DNA from 3 places in the Neobacillus sp. YIM B06451 genome. Region 2 is predicted to be linked to each of the others. Evidence: riboswitches for the same ligand, from Rfam matches in the RefSeq annotation. Region 2 holds a riboswitch; each other region holds the start of a gene.
What was found. Region 2 has a riboswitch for S-adenosylmethionine ahead of metK (methionine adenosyltransferase). Riboswitches for the same ligand answer to the same signal wherever they lie in the genome.
Positions count from the first base shown of each region.

Region 1: linked by a shared signal. The riboswitch ahead of RB160_RS16495 (methionine ABC transporter ATP-binding protein) and the one ahead of metK (methionine adenosyltransferase) in region 2 are both predicted to bind S-adenosylmethionine.
Region 3: linked by a shared signal. The riboswitch ahead of fbpA (Fur-regulated basic protein FbpA) and the one ahead of metK (methionine adenosyltransferase) in region 2 are both predicted to bind S-adenosylmethionine.

Region 1 covers NZ_JAVFKJ010000011.1:26,690-30,742, forward strand. Annotated here, with positions in the region: gene RB160_RS16485 (MFS transporter) at 1-541, shown strand, start outside; gene RB160_RS16490 (hypothetical protein) at 692-1,039, shown strand; SAM riboswitch class I at 1,103-1,202, shown strand; SAM riboswitch class I at 1,375-1,487, shown strand; gene RB160_RS16495 (methionine ABC transporter ATP-binding protein) at 1,647-2,672, shown strand; gene RB160_RS16500 (methionine ABC transporter permease) at 2,665-3,333, shown strand; gene RB160_RS16505 (MetQ/NlpA family ABC transporter substrate-binding protein) at 3,387-4,053, shown strand, end outside.
Region 2 covers NZ_JAVFKJ010000007.1:165,757-169,809, reverse strand. Annotated here, with positions in the region: gene pckA (phosphoenolpyruvate carboxykinase (ATP)) at 1-897, opposite strand, end outside; gene RB160_RS13935 (thiol-disulfide oxidoreductase DCC family protein) at 1,025-1,399, shown strand; SAM riboswitch class I at 1,514-1,630, shown strand; gene metK (methionine adenosyltransferase) at 1,852-3,051, shown strand; gene asnB (asparagine synthase (glutamine-hydrolyzing)) at 3,363-4,053, shown strand, end outside.
Region 3 covers NZ_JAVFKJ010000018.1:70,619-74,671, forward strand. Annotated here, with positions in the region: gene RB160_RS21410 (putative bifunctional diguanylate cyclase/phosphodiesterase) at 1-191, opposite strand, end outside; gene RB160_RS21415 (ArsB/NhaD family transporter) at 577-1,857, shown strand; gene RB160_RS21420 (hypothetical protein) at 1,870-2,151, shown strand; gene fbpA (Fur-regulated basic protein FbpA) at 2,174-2,341, opposite strand; SAM riboswitch class I at 2,422-2,521, opposite strand; SAM riboswitch class I at 2,585-2,686, opposite strand; gene RB160_RS21430 (iron-sulfur cluster assembly accessory protein) at 2,778-3,077, opposite strand; gene RB160_RS21435 (hypothetical protein) at 3,111-3,839, opposite strand; gene RB160_RS21440 (class I SAM-dependent methyltransferase) at 3,871-4,053, opposite strand, start outside.

The sequences.
Region 1 (4,053 bases), on a different contig from region 2:
TATTCCATACCTGAATCTCTATTTTGCGGGACGGTTTTCTGCTTCTACATCGACGACCGGATTCATCATTTCTCTTGGCCAGGCGGCCACCGCTTTTGCGATGATTATCGGACCCAAGGTCGTCAAGCGCGTCGGGGAGGTCAGGGCTGTCGTTATCCTACAGTTGCTGTCGCTTCCATTCCTGCTTTTGACCGCTTACACGGAAAACTTGTGGCTAGCTGCGATTGGTTTCCTGTTCAGGCAGGCGCTCATGAATGCCGGGAACCCGATTCAAAGCTCGCTCATCATGTCACGAGTTGATGATTCGATGAAAGGATTGGCCAATTCGATCAATCAGACTGTTTTCAATTTAGGTTGGGCGTTCATGGGGCCGGTTTCAACGGGAATCGTAGTCAAATACGGCGACTATTGGGGCTATGCATATGTGTTCACAATAACCGCAAGCCTTTACTTAATTAGTTCTGTTTACTTCTATCTTGTTTTCGGGCGGAAGGTTTTAAAAAGCCAGGCATCCAAGGTTCCAAAAGCTGCCGGAATGTGACATATTTCCCCGGAAATTTTGCATTCCCTTTTAGCTTTGGCGGATTTTTTTGAAAAACACAAAAGAAGCCTGCTTATGAAGATTTTGTCGAACGAATAATGGAGGAATCCTGATTCCGGAAATGAATTAAGTAAGCAGGGGGGATTCACAATGATTGAGCAGATTCATCGGTTCTGTGCAAATTTTAATAAAAAGCCGCATATCCATTCTTTATTTGGCAGCAGCCAGACGGTTTATATACAAATTGGAGGCTCTTTTGTGGAGTTTGGGGACGGTAAGGCGAGGGTTTCAAACGGCGAGAAACTAAGCAAACCCTTGCTTGCAAACATCACGGGAAGCCCTGAAGCTATCGGCGAACTGCTTTGCGGGACGGCAAGAATGCGCGATCTGCTCAATCATCGGGCAATACATATCGATGCGTCCTTTCGCACTGTGCTAAAGCTTGAATCCATTTTTCTTTTGGCAAAGGAACTTGAGTTTGAAAAAATTCCCTATTGACGGAAAGAATGTCTTAAGATAAACTTTCTTTAAATCTTTGGCAAGATTCTAATAATTTCATAATTCTTATCAAGAGAGGCGGAGGGAATGGCCCGATGATGCCCGGCAACCGGTGAATGCACGGTGCCAATTCCAGCAGGGAGACCCCCTGTAAAGATAAGAGGAGATAGCCCTCTTCTCTTATGGAGCGGGTTTTTATTTTTAAGGGATTGTAAATGATTCTGCATTGTGTGATTCTGGCTGATATTTCCGGCTCTTTTTCAAAAACTTCTTTATTGACACCTTAATTTCACCATGATACGATAGCAATCGTTATTAATTGAATAGTTTAGCTGCTCTTATCAAGAGAGGTGGAGGGATGTGCCCGATGAAGCCCGGCAACCGTCACAGGATGATTTCTGTGAAATGGTGCCAATTCACACAAAGCGTTCGCTTTGGGAGATGGGAGAAAGGATTAATGTTTAATTTGCCTTTCTGCCCGGTTGCAGAAAGGCTTTTTACTTTTCCGGAATGAATCCTGTAATAGATTCAAACGATAGGATTAGATAGATTAAGACATGATTGCTGCCCGGCATGATGGGTAAATGGGTGTAAAGAAGGTGATTCGATGATTTCGATAAAAAATGTCAGAAAAAGCTTTCCTTCAAAACACGGGACACTGACAGCGGTTGATAATGTCAATCTCGATATACGCGAAGGGGAAATCTTCGGTGTTATTGGGTACAGCGGCGCCGGCAAAAGTACGTTGATCCGGATGCTGAACAGGCTTGAAAGCCCAACCGAAGGATCCATAACGATTGCAGGCCGTGAAATTTCAAAAATTTCTGGAAGGGAGCTTAGGAAGGCACGCCAGGAAATCTCAATGATTTTCCAGCATTTCAATCTACTTTGGTCACGCACAGTCCGGGAAAATATCGCGTTTCCGCTTGAAATTGCGGGAATTTCGGGGCCGGAACGCAAAAAACGTGTTGATGAGCTAATTAAGCTTGTCGGCCTTGAAGGCAGAGAAAACGCGTATCCGTCACAATTGAGCGGCGGGCAAAAGCAGCGTGTCGGTATTGCCAGGGCGCTTGCGAATAACCCAAAGGTCTTGCTTTGTGACGAAGCGACATCTGCTCTCGATCCGCAGACGACGGATTCGATTCTTGACCTGTTGGTCGACATTAACAAGCGGCTCGGTTTGACGATTGTTCTGATTACCCACGAAATGCATGTTATCAGGAAAATTTGCCACCGCGTCGCCGTTATGGAGAGCGGTAGGATCGTTGAACTCGGCCCTGTATTGGATGTCTTTAAAAAGCCGCGGCAGCCAATAACGAAGCGATTCGTCCAGCAGGTAACAGAACCCGAGGAGACAAAGGATGCGGTCGAGCATCTGCTCGAGCGCCTTCCATCCGGAAAGGTCATCCAGCTCACATTTGTCGGCGAGGCTACCGAACAGCCGCTTATCACAAATTTGATCAGGAAGTTTGATATAACGGCGAATATTTTGCAGGGGAAGATTTCACAGACGCAAAGCGGATCCTACGGTACCCTGTTCCTTCATCTTGATGGACCGGAAAGCGAACTCGCAAAGGCACTGGAATATATCAACTCCCAGCAGGTAGGCGTGGAGGTGATTGCAAATGCTTGAAACCTATTTCCCGAATGTCGTCTGGGAAAATATGTGGGCGGCAACACGGGAAACGCTCTACATGACGAGCATATCCGTTGCGGTTACATTTGTCCTCGGCATCATCCTTGGATTGCTTCTCTTCCTTACTGGGAAGGGCAACCTTTGGGAGAATGCCTTCATTAATAAAATCATTGCAGCTTTTGTGAACGTCTTCCGTTCAATTCCTTTCATCATCCTTATCGTCCTGCTTATCCCGTTCACGGTGTTCGTAGTCGGGTCCATGATAGGGGAAAATGCCGCATTGCCAGCACTCATTATCGGTTCGGCGCCGTTTTACGCGAGGATGGTTGAAATCGGGCTGCGTGAAATTGATAAAGGCGTCATCGAAGCGGCAAAATCAATGGGCGCATCAACGTGGACGATTATTTGGAAGGTGCTGTTGCCCGAATCAATGCCGGCGCTTGTATCCGGAATTACTGTTACAGCGATTGCCCTTGTCAGCTACACGGCAATGGCTGGCGCGATTGGCGCTGGCGGACTTGGAAACCTTGCTTACCTTGAAGGCTTCCAGAGAAGCCGCAATGACGTAACAGTGATGGCCACAATCATCATCCTAATTATTGTTTTTATCATTCAATTAATTGGGGACACAATTACCCGTAAATTGGATAAAAGATAAAATCCCTCAGTCCATACGGCTGATAGTTTACTTACAACAAAGGAGAATAGAACATGAAAAAATGGCTTGGAACACTTTTAACATTCGCCCTTGTCCTTGTACTGGCTGCTTGTGGCAGCTCCGATGACAACAAAGCTGGAAGCGACAAAAAGGAAGACGACAACAAACTCGTTGTTGGCGCTACAAACGTACCGCATGCTGAGATTCTTGAAGAAGCGAAGCCGATTTTGAAAGAAAAAGGCATCGACCTTGAAATCAAAACGTTCACGGACTATGTTCTTCCTAACAAAGCATTGGATGCAAAGGAACTTGATGCTAACTTCTTCCAGCACATTCCATACTTTGAGGCCCAAATCAAGGAAAATGGCTATGACTTTGCCAACGCTGGCGGAGTCCACATTGAGCCAATTGGCGTTTATTCCAAGAAATACAAGAGTCTTGATGATCTGCCAGATGGCGCGCACATCATTGTGAGCAGCTCTGTTCCTGACCACGGCCGAATCCTTTCCATGCTTGAAAGCAAAGGGTTACTCAAGCTGAAAGATGGCGTTAACAAAGTTGAAGCGACTGTTGAAGACATCGTTGAAAACCCTAAAAACCTTAAATTCGATGCAAAATACGAAGCAAAGCTTCTACCGCAAATCTACAACCAGGGTGAAGGCGACGCAGTGCTCATCAACTCGAACTATGCGATTGACACAGGCTTGAACCCAATTGAAG
Region 2 (4,053 bases):
AACAACGTTTTCAAGAACAGCCCCAAAGCAGATTGCATCAAAGATTTGCGGTTCCTTTTCACGGCTGAGGTTGATTGTTTTTGCATAGCAGCCACCCTCAATATTGAAGACGCCGTTCGCAGACCAGCCATGCTCGTCGTCACCAATCAGGCGGCGATTCGCATCAGCGGACAGGGTTGTTTTGCCTGTGCCTGACAAGCCGAAGAACAAGGCTACATCGCCTTCGATCCCAACATTGGCCGAACAGTGCATAGGCATGATTCCAGCCTCGGGCAACAGATAGTTCATGACGGAAAAAATGGATTTCTTCATTTCCCCTGCATATTCCGTTCCGCCAATCAGAACGATCCGCTTTTCAAAAGAAATGATAATGAACGTTTCCGAATTGGTTCCATCCACTTCCGGGTCTGCCTTGAAGCCAGGGACGGAGATAATCGAGAATTCCGGATTATGGCCGGCCAGCTCGGATTCCTCGGGACGAATGAACAACTGGTGTGCAAAAAGGTTGTGCCAGGCGTATTCGTTGATTACCTGAATCGGTAGCCTGTATTTTTTATCCGCGCCTGCAAATCCATTAAACACAAAAATTTCATTTTTTTGTTTTAAATAATCAATTACTTTATTATAGAGGTTGGAGAAGGCTTTTTCCGAAATGGGCTGATTAATCGTGCCCCAATCAATTTTGCTCCTGCTGGACTTTTCTTCGACAATAAACTTATCTTCTGGAGAACGGCCTGTATATTTACCGGTCGAAACACTGATTGCCCCGGTTGATGTCAGCAGCCCTTCTCCACGTCTCAACACTTTTTCAACCAGTTCTGGAACGGAAAGCTGGACTAGAAGGTTTTCCTCATTCAGCAGTTTGAATGGAGTTTCTGGATTATGCACACCAAACATTTAATGATTTCCCCTTTGCCTATTGTTTGTTAAGAGCTTTTTTTCTCACGAATAGTATAGCACATTTAGCTAATTGGTCTATACTAATAACCTCTTTTTTTTATAATTAATTTTGGAGGGATTATAAATGGAGCTGCTGGCGCTGTATGACGGGAACTGTGTCCTGTGCAATAAGTCGAAGGCGAAATCAGAAAAGCTGGATTGGCTTGGCCGGGTAAAATGGCTTTCTCTTCAGGAATATGAGAAAGAAGGCCGCAAGCCAGCTTTCCGGGCAATCGACCTTCGCAGGGAGCTTCACGTGATTGATGGGAACGGCAGGATTTACAAAGGATTTTTTGCGGTCAGGAAAATGCTGCTTCAATTCCCTGTTACTTTCTTGCCTGCACTGCTCCTCTACCTTCCGTTTGCCGTAAAGGCTGGTATTCCGATCTACAATTGGATAGCCAGGAACAGGTTTAAATGGATGGGTGAAATGTGTGAGGATGGAAGCTGTTCAATTTAATGGTTTTGTTATGAAAAATCCTACGAAAAATAGATGGTTCTAGAAGATTTTTTTCTCGTGAAAATCATTGACATGCATCAACAGTGTGGTATGATTTTACCTTGAACGGATACTCTCTTATCCTGAGCCGGTGGAGGGACAGGCCCTATGAAGCCCGGCAACCTGCCTGAGGAATCTTTCTCGGAAAAGGTGCCAAACCTGATGCAAGGCGATTGCCTTGAACGATAAGAGTGAAAGGCGCAAACATCTCAATGCAACCTTTCCTCAAAAGGGAAGGTTTTTTATTTGCAGCCTTACAAATCAGCATCTTTAGGAGCGGGGGATTCATAAAACCCCCAGGTTTACTTCATACTACTTAGGGAAATGAGTACCGTGAAACCGAGGTTGCTAGGCAGGCCGGAAAAAATCCATGCAGCTGACCTCATTATAAAGAAGATACAGGAGGAATCCAGATGCCATCAAAACGCCGTTTGTTCACGTCTGAATCAGTGACTGAAGGCCATCCAGACAAGATCTGCGACCAGATTTCGGATTCGATTTTAGATGCGATCCTGGCACAAGACGCAAACGCCCGCGTCGCTGCAGAAACTTCCGTTACAACAGGCCTTGTCCTCGTAGCGGGTGAAATTACAACGTCAACTTATGTTGATATCCCAAAAATCGTCCGTGACACAATCCGTGAAATCGGATATACACGTGCGAAATATGGCTTTGATGCCGATACGTGCGCTGTACTAACATCCATTGACGAGCAATCAGCCGATATCGCCATGGGGGTTGACCAGGCGCTTGAAGCACGTGAAGGCAGCATGTCCGACGCGGAGATTGAAGCAATCGGTGCGGGGGACCAGGGACTTATGTTCGGGTTTGCCTGCAATGAAACAGAAGAGCTCATGCCGCTTCCAATCTCGCTTGCACACAAGCTTTCCCGCAGGCTGACGGAAGTTCGCAAGGATGAAACACTTCCATACTTGCGCCCGGATGGAAAAACGCAGGTAACGGTTGAATATGATGAAAACAACAATCCAGTGCGGATTGATACAATTGTTATTTCAACGCAGCATGGTCCTGAGGCGACCCTGGAACAGATCCAGAGCGACCTTAAAAAGCATGTTATCGGCCCTGTAGTTCCACATGATCTTATTGACGAAAAGACAAAATACTTCATCAACCCGACTGGGCGCTTCGTTATCGGCGGCCCTCAAGGCGATGCCGGGCTAACCGGCCGCAAGATCATCGTTGATACGTATGGCGGTTATGCACGCCATGGCGGCGGCGCTTTCTCCGGAAAGGATCCAACAAAGGTTGACCGTTCCGCGGCCTATGCAGCGCGCTATGTTGCGAAAAACCTCGTCGCCGCAGGCCTTGCCGACAAGGTTGAAGTCCAGCTTGCCTACGCCATTGGTGTTGCCCGCCCTGTATCCATTGCAGTTGATACATTTGGAACAGGTACTGTAAGCGAAGAAGTCCTTGTTGAATTGATCGAAAACAACTTCGACCTGCGCCCTGCCGGAATCATCAACATGCTTGATCTTCGCAAGCCAATTTACAAACAAACAGCCGCTTATGGCCACTTTGGCCGCAATGATGTCGACCTCCCTTGGGAGCGGACAGACAAGGCTGCCGCTTTGAAGGAACAAGCATCCAAATAATTGGACATAACGGGAGTTGCATAATAATTATGTAACTCCCGTTTTTCATTTGTGCCGCAAATAGTGTTACTGGCGCTGTTTTTGATGTAATATCAAAGGTTTGCCTTATTTTCCCTCTAGTTGCAAGTGCAAATTTTTTTTGAAAAATGGTAGTATAGAGTGAACCTTCCATCAGCGAAGGTTTTCAGGTCAACTTATCGGGCCTTTAGGGCTTATGCTTATTGAGTGAATTAAATGGTGCCTAAAAAAACGGCAACTAAACGAATTAACACAGTTAAAAAAATGCAATGATCGGAGTAGGTGAACTACATATGTGCGGTTTTATCGGATGTGTTCATGAGCAAGCACAGAATTTCAGGGACGAAGAGAAGAAGACTTTTAAAAGCATGAATGATATCATCACCCACCGCGGGCCGGATGATGACGGATACTATTTTGACGAGCATGTGCAGTTTGGGTTTAGGCGATTGAGCATCATTGATATCGAGTCAGGCGCACAGCCGCTCACATATGAAAACGAGCGTTATTGGATTATTTTCAATGGTGAAGTTTACAATTATCTCGAGCTTCGCGAAGAGCTTATAAAGGAAGGCCTGGAATTCGCGACCGAATCGGATACTGAAGTTATCATCGCCCTGTACAGCCATCTAAAAGAAAAAGCAGTACAAAAGCTGCGTGGGATGTTCGCATTCGTCATTTGGGACAAACAGGAGAAGACGCTGTTCGGTGCACGCGACCATTTCGGGATTAAGCCTTTCTTTTATTTTGAAGATGAAAGCAGGACGTTTTTTGCTTCAGAGAAAAAGAGCATCCTGCTCGCGCTTGGTAACGAAGAGTTGAACTATGATTCGCTTCAGCATTACCTGACGTACCAATTCGTCCCGGAGCCGGAGACGATGACGGATGGAATCCATAAGCTTGAGCCTGGCCATTATTTTACAAAAAAATCTGGCGGGAAAATGGACATCAAACGGTACTGGAAGGCTAATTTCACGCCAGTGC
Region 3 (4,053 bases), on a different contig from region 2:
GCATTCGCAAATAAAGTCCGTCCTGCCCTGTCCTCCAAAAAAATATTGAGTGGAAGGGAATTTAGAATGTTCAGGTTCATAGACTCGCTAATCCGGAGTTTTTTTGAAAGGTCCTGCTCCTTTTCTTCCAGTTCTTCAACACGCTTCAGTAGTTCAAGGTAATCCGACTTGATTATCTCAAATGTCTCCATCCCGCTATCCTTCCCAGTTCAAAGCTCCTCGATGCTTCTTCCCTGCTAGTGAACTGTCGTTGTAAGACAAAGTTGGTATATCATTGTCCGTAGAAATGAAATAACCACAATAGTCCGATACCAATATTTTATAATGGCAGTTGCTGTCAAATCCTGTTGTTTCCCAAAAATTCATAAAGTTGTCGATTAAAGGTTACTGATTCCATCATTTAAGAGGATGCTGCCTTAAATCAAACACCGGACAAATCAGTAAACTGATCGTTCCTTTTCAGACTACTATTCCGACTATTGTTTTTTTCCCTTTATTTAAATATAATTTTAGAAAAGCTTTTTTTAAATATTTCAAAAGTTTACATTACACTTTCAACATTGGGAGATGGCGATTTTGACAAATCAAGCATTGCTTGCCATTGGAATTTTCCTGGTTGCCTATGCATTTATCGTGACCGAGAAAATCCACAGGACAATCATCGCGATGGCAGGGGGCATCGTCATGGTCCTCCTGGGCATACTCGATCAGGAATCAGCGCTTCATCACATTGACTTTAACACTCTTGGCCTGTTGACAGGGATGATGCTAATTGTCGCAATCACGGCTGAAACCGGATTATTCCGTTATTTAGCTATCTGGTCGGCAAAGAAAGTAAAAGGTGACCCTTTAAAGCTTCTTATTGTTTTAGGGCTGATTACCGCACTGGCTTCTGCTTTCCTCGATAACGTGACGACCGTTTTACTGATTGTTCCAGTTACCTTCAGTATCACACGGCAGCTGAAAGTGAATCCGATGCCCTATTTGATTACGCAAATTATCGCCTCGAATATCGGGGGAACCGCAACACTGATTGGAGATCCTCCGAACATTATGATTGGAAGCGCCGTCAAGGAACTTACCTTTTCAGCGTTCATTGTTAACCTGGCGCCGATTGCGTTTATCACCTTAATTGTTAATATCGTAATCCTCGGTTTCCTTTACAGAAAATCACTTCATACTACAGAAGAACTTAAAGCAGGCATTATGAACCTTGATGAAAAAGCGGAAATCACTGATACAGTCTTGCTGAAGAAATCACTATTTGTTCTTGCTGTAACAATTTTAGGCTTTTTTGTCCACCAGTTCATTCAAGTTGAAAACGCGACGATTGCATTGGCTGGCGCTTTCCTTTTGCTCCTTCTGACTGGGGAACATTACCTTGAGGAGTCAATGAAAAAAGTCGAATGGCTGACAATCTTTTTCTTTATCGGCCTGTTCGTCCTTGTCGGAGGCTTAATGGAAACAGGGGTTATTTCAATGCTAGCCGAAAAATCGATGGAACTTACCGGCGGGGATGTGACCGCGACATCGCTGCTCATTCTTTGGGTCAGCGCAATCGCATCCGCATTCATTGACAATATTCCATTTGTCGCCACCATGATTCCCATGATCAAAGACATGGGCTCAATGGGAATTACCAACCTGGAACCGCTGTGGTGGAGCCTCGCTCTTGGCGCATGCCTTGGCGGAAACGGAACTTTGATTGGCGCGAGTGCCAACGTCATTGTCGCCGGTATGGCCGCAAAAGAAAAACATTCAATTTCCTTCGTGAAATATCTTATCGTCGCCTTCCCGCTCATGTTGCTTACAATAGCCATTTGCACGGTCTATGTTTATTTCAGGTATTTACAATAAGGGAGGAAACCAGTGATGGATTTGGTTTACACATATGATCGAACCCGTTTGGAAATCGTTGAAATGCCAGGTGAAAGTGACGTGGAATTTACCTTAAAATTTGCAGACCATGCCCTCGAAAAACAATTTAGCGCCGTACGCGACTATTTTTACGGAAATGACGACCTGACGGATGCTTATTTCCATACGAGCCTGGATAAAGTGATAAAGGTCTCCCTGAAGCAGGAATACTATACTGAATTTCTCCTCCAACTTTTTAAAAACAAATTGCTTGTATCACTGTTGTGGAAGTAGGAAAAGCCGGACGCTTTAATTTTTAGCGCCCGGCTTCTTTTTTTAATATAAGCATGTATTCATGTTCAAGGGTTTGTAGGGGTGCGTCGTATAGATGCTGTTGATCGGATGTTTTGTATACATTCCTTGAAAGCAGTTCTTCAATCAGTTTTTCTTTCCTCTTCTCAATCATTTCTGATGTTCTTGCCACTTTTCTTCTCCTTTCCGTTGAATTTTAATAAAAATACCTCTTCCGGTAAGGAAGAGGTTGCTGGTTTATTTGCGTTGCTCTCCTTATCTTTCAGGGATTCCCTGCTGGAATTGGCACAGTGCCGTTGGGCCTGCTGCCGAGGCTTCAAAGGGCCATTCCCTCCACCTCTCTTGATAAGAACGGTATTCAATTTTGGGTATTAAAAAAACCCTTTTCGATAAAAAGAGGGCGGCATCCGTTCTCTTCTTATCTTTCAGGCGCTTGCCCGAAGGAATTGGCACAGTACCATAAAGGCCTGTTGCCGAGGCTTCAAAGGGCCGTTCCCTCCACCTCTCTTGATAAGAAATATACAATTTCATTTACTTTAGCGTATTGCAGTTGGAAAGTCAAACCCCTTTTTCAACCAGAGGGCGAAAGAAGTGCGTTTCGCCCGTACTTAATGATGATGGTGGCCGCCTTTGGAAGGATTCGTGATTACAAACTCCTCGCGTGGGACGTAAAAATATTGGATCCAGACCCCATCCAAATATTCCTCGCGCGAATCGAGGATGATGTCGATATCCTTGTCTGTTTTAACGACTTCATCATGCTCCTTGGGCGTATCAAGGACTAGGTCATAGTGGGCATGATCTCCGTGCATATGTGTGATGATGACCCGGAACATTTGGCCTTCTTTGGCGGTTTTAAGCATCTCCTTTAGTACTTTTGCGGCATTACGGTTAATTTTCACTTTCATTTTCGGCAGCTCCTTTTACGAGAAATTTAATTTTTATAGCTGTTCAGTTTCAAACAAAGTATGATTCCAGCCCGTGTTCAACGCTTGTTTGGATGCCCATAAATTGGCTAGAAGCCTTGGAACCATTTGTTTTGACGGCAGTTGATTGTTTTCCTGGAAGTAAACGAAATACAGGAGGTAAAGGAATGCATTCGTTTTAAGATGGATATCCCTGAAATACGGCTCATTTTCGGTCGCAGTCGCAAACGAACGCGTTTCCGCTCCTGCGATGTACCGCGTTTCTTTCCCTTTAAAAGTATTCTTCACAAAATGGATGTTCCCGACTACCGTTGGATCGTCCTCGCCATCCGCATTCGCAAGTCGGGCCTGTTTTTCCGCGGAAAAGCTACGAAGGTTATCCACCAGTATACTTGTGTGGGCATACGCCTTATCAAATCCTTCATCCTTTGGCCGTAGTCCTTCCTCCTCTAGCAGGCTGACAAGCGGGAGGGTTGTCCCATCTTCAACATATGCGGGCCTGGCTGTTTGCCTTGCCCATTTCAGGCCCGATAAACTTTTCGAAGTAAAAAAGGTCATAAAGTACCAATTTCCTTTGTCATCTTCAGCCAACTGCAGGACCGGTTCACCCTTCCGGCGGAAAATGCGGAACCTGTCCGCCTTATCAAACATAAATTGCTCAGTATCTGATTTTTCCCAACCAGCCAAGTATGTAATCCCGGGCTTCTTGACCGGAACGGCAATGTGAATATAGTAGAGGAACATCCAAAAACACTCCCGGCAAAAAAGTCTCCCTCTACCATTCCCGAATGCCAGTGTTTTCACACATTTCTTCTATATTCCTGCACTCGATTGCAAGAAAAAGGCCTTTGTAATACGTTCTCGTTTTTTCAATATGAATTCCGGCCTTCTTTATTTCTGAAGCCGTGTCCCGGTTCAGGTTGCAGCCACCGCATACCCTTCTCCATACCGGGTTGAG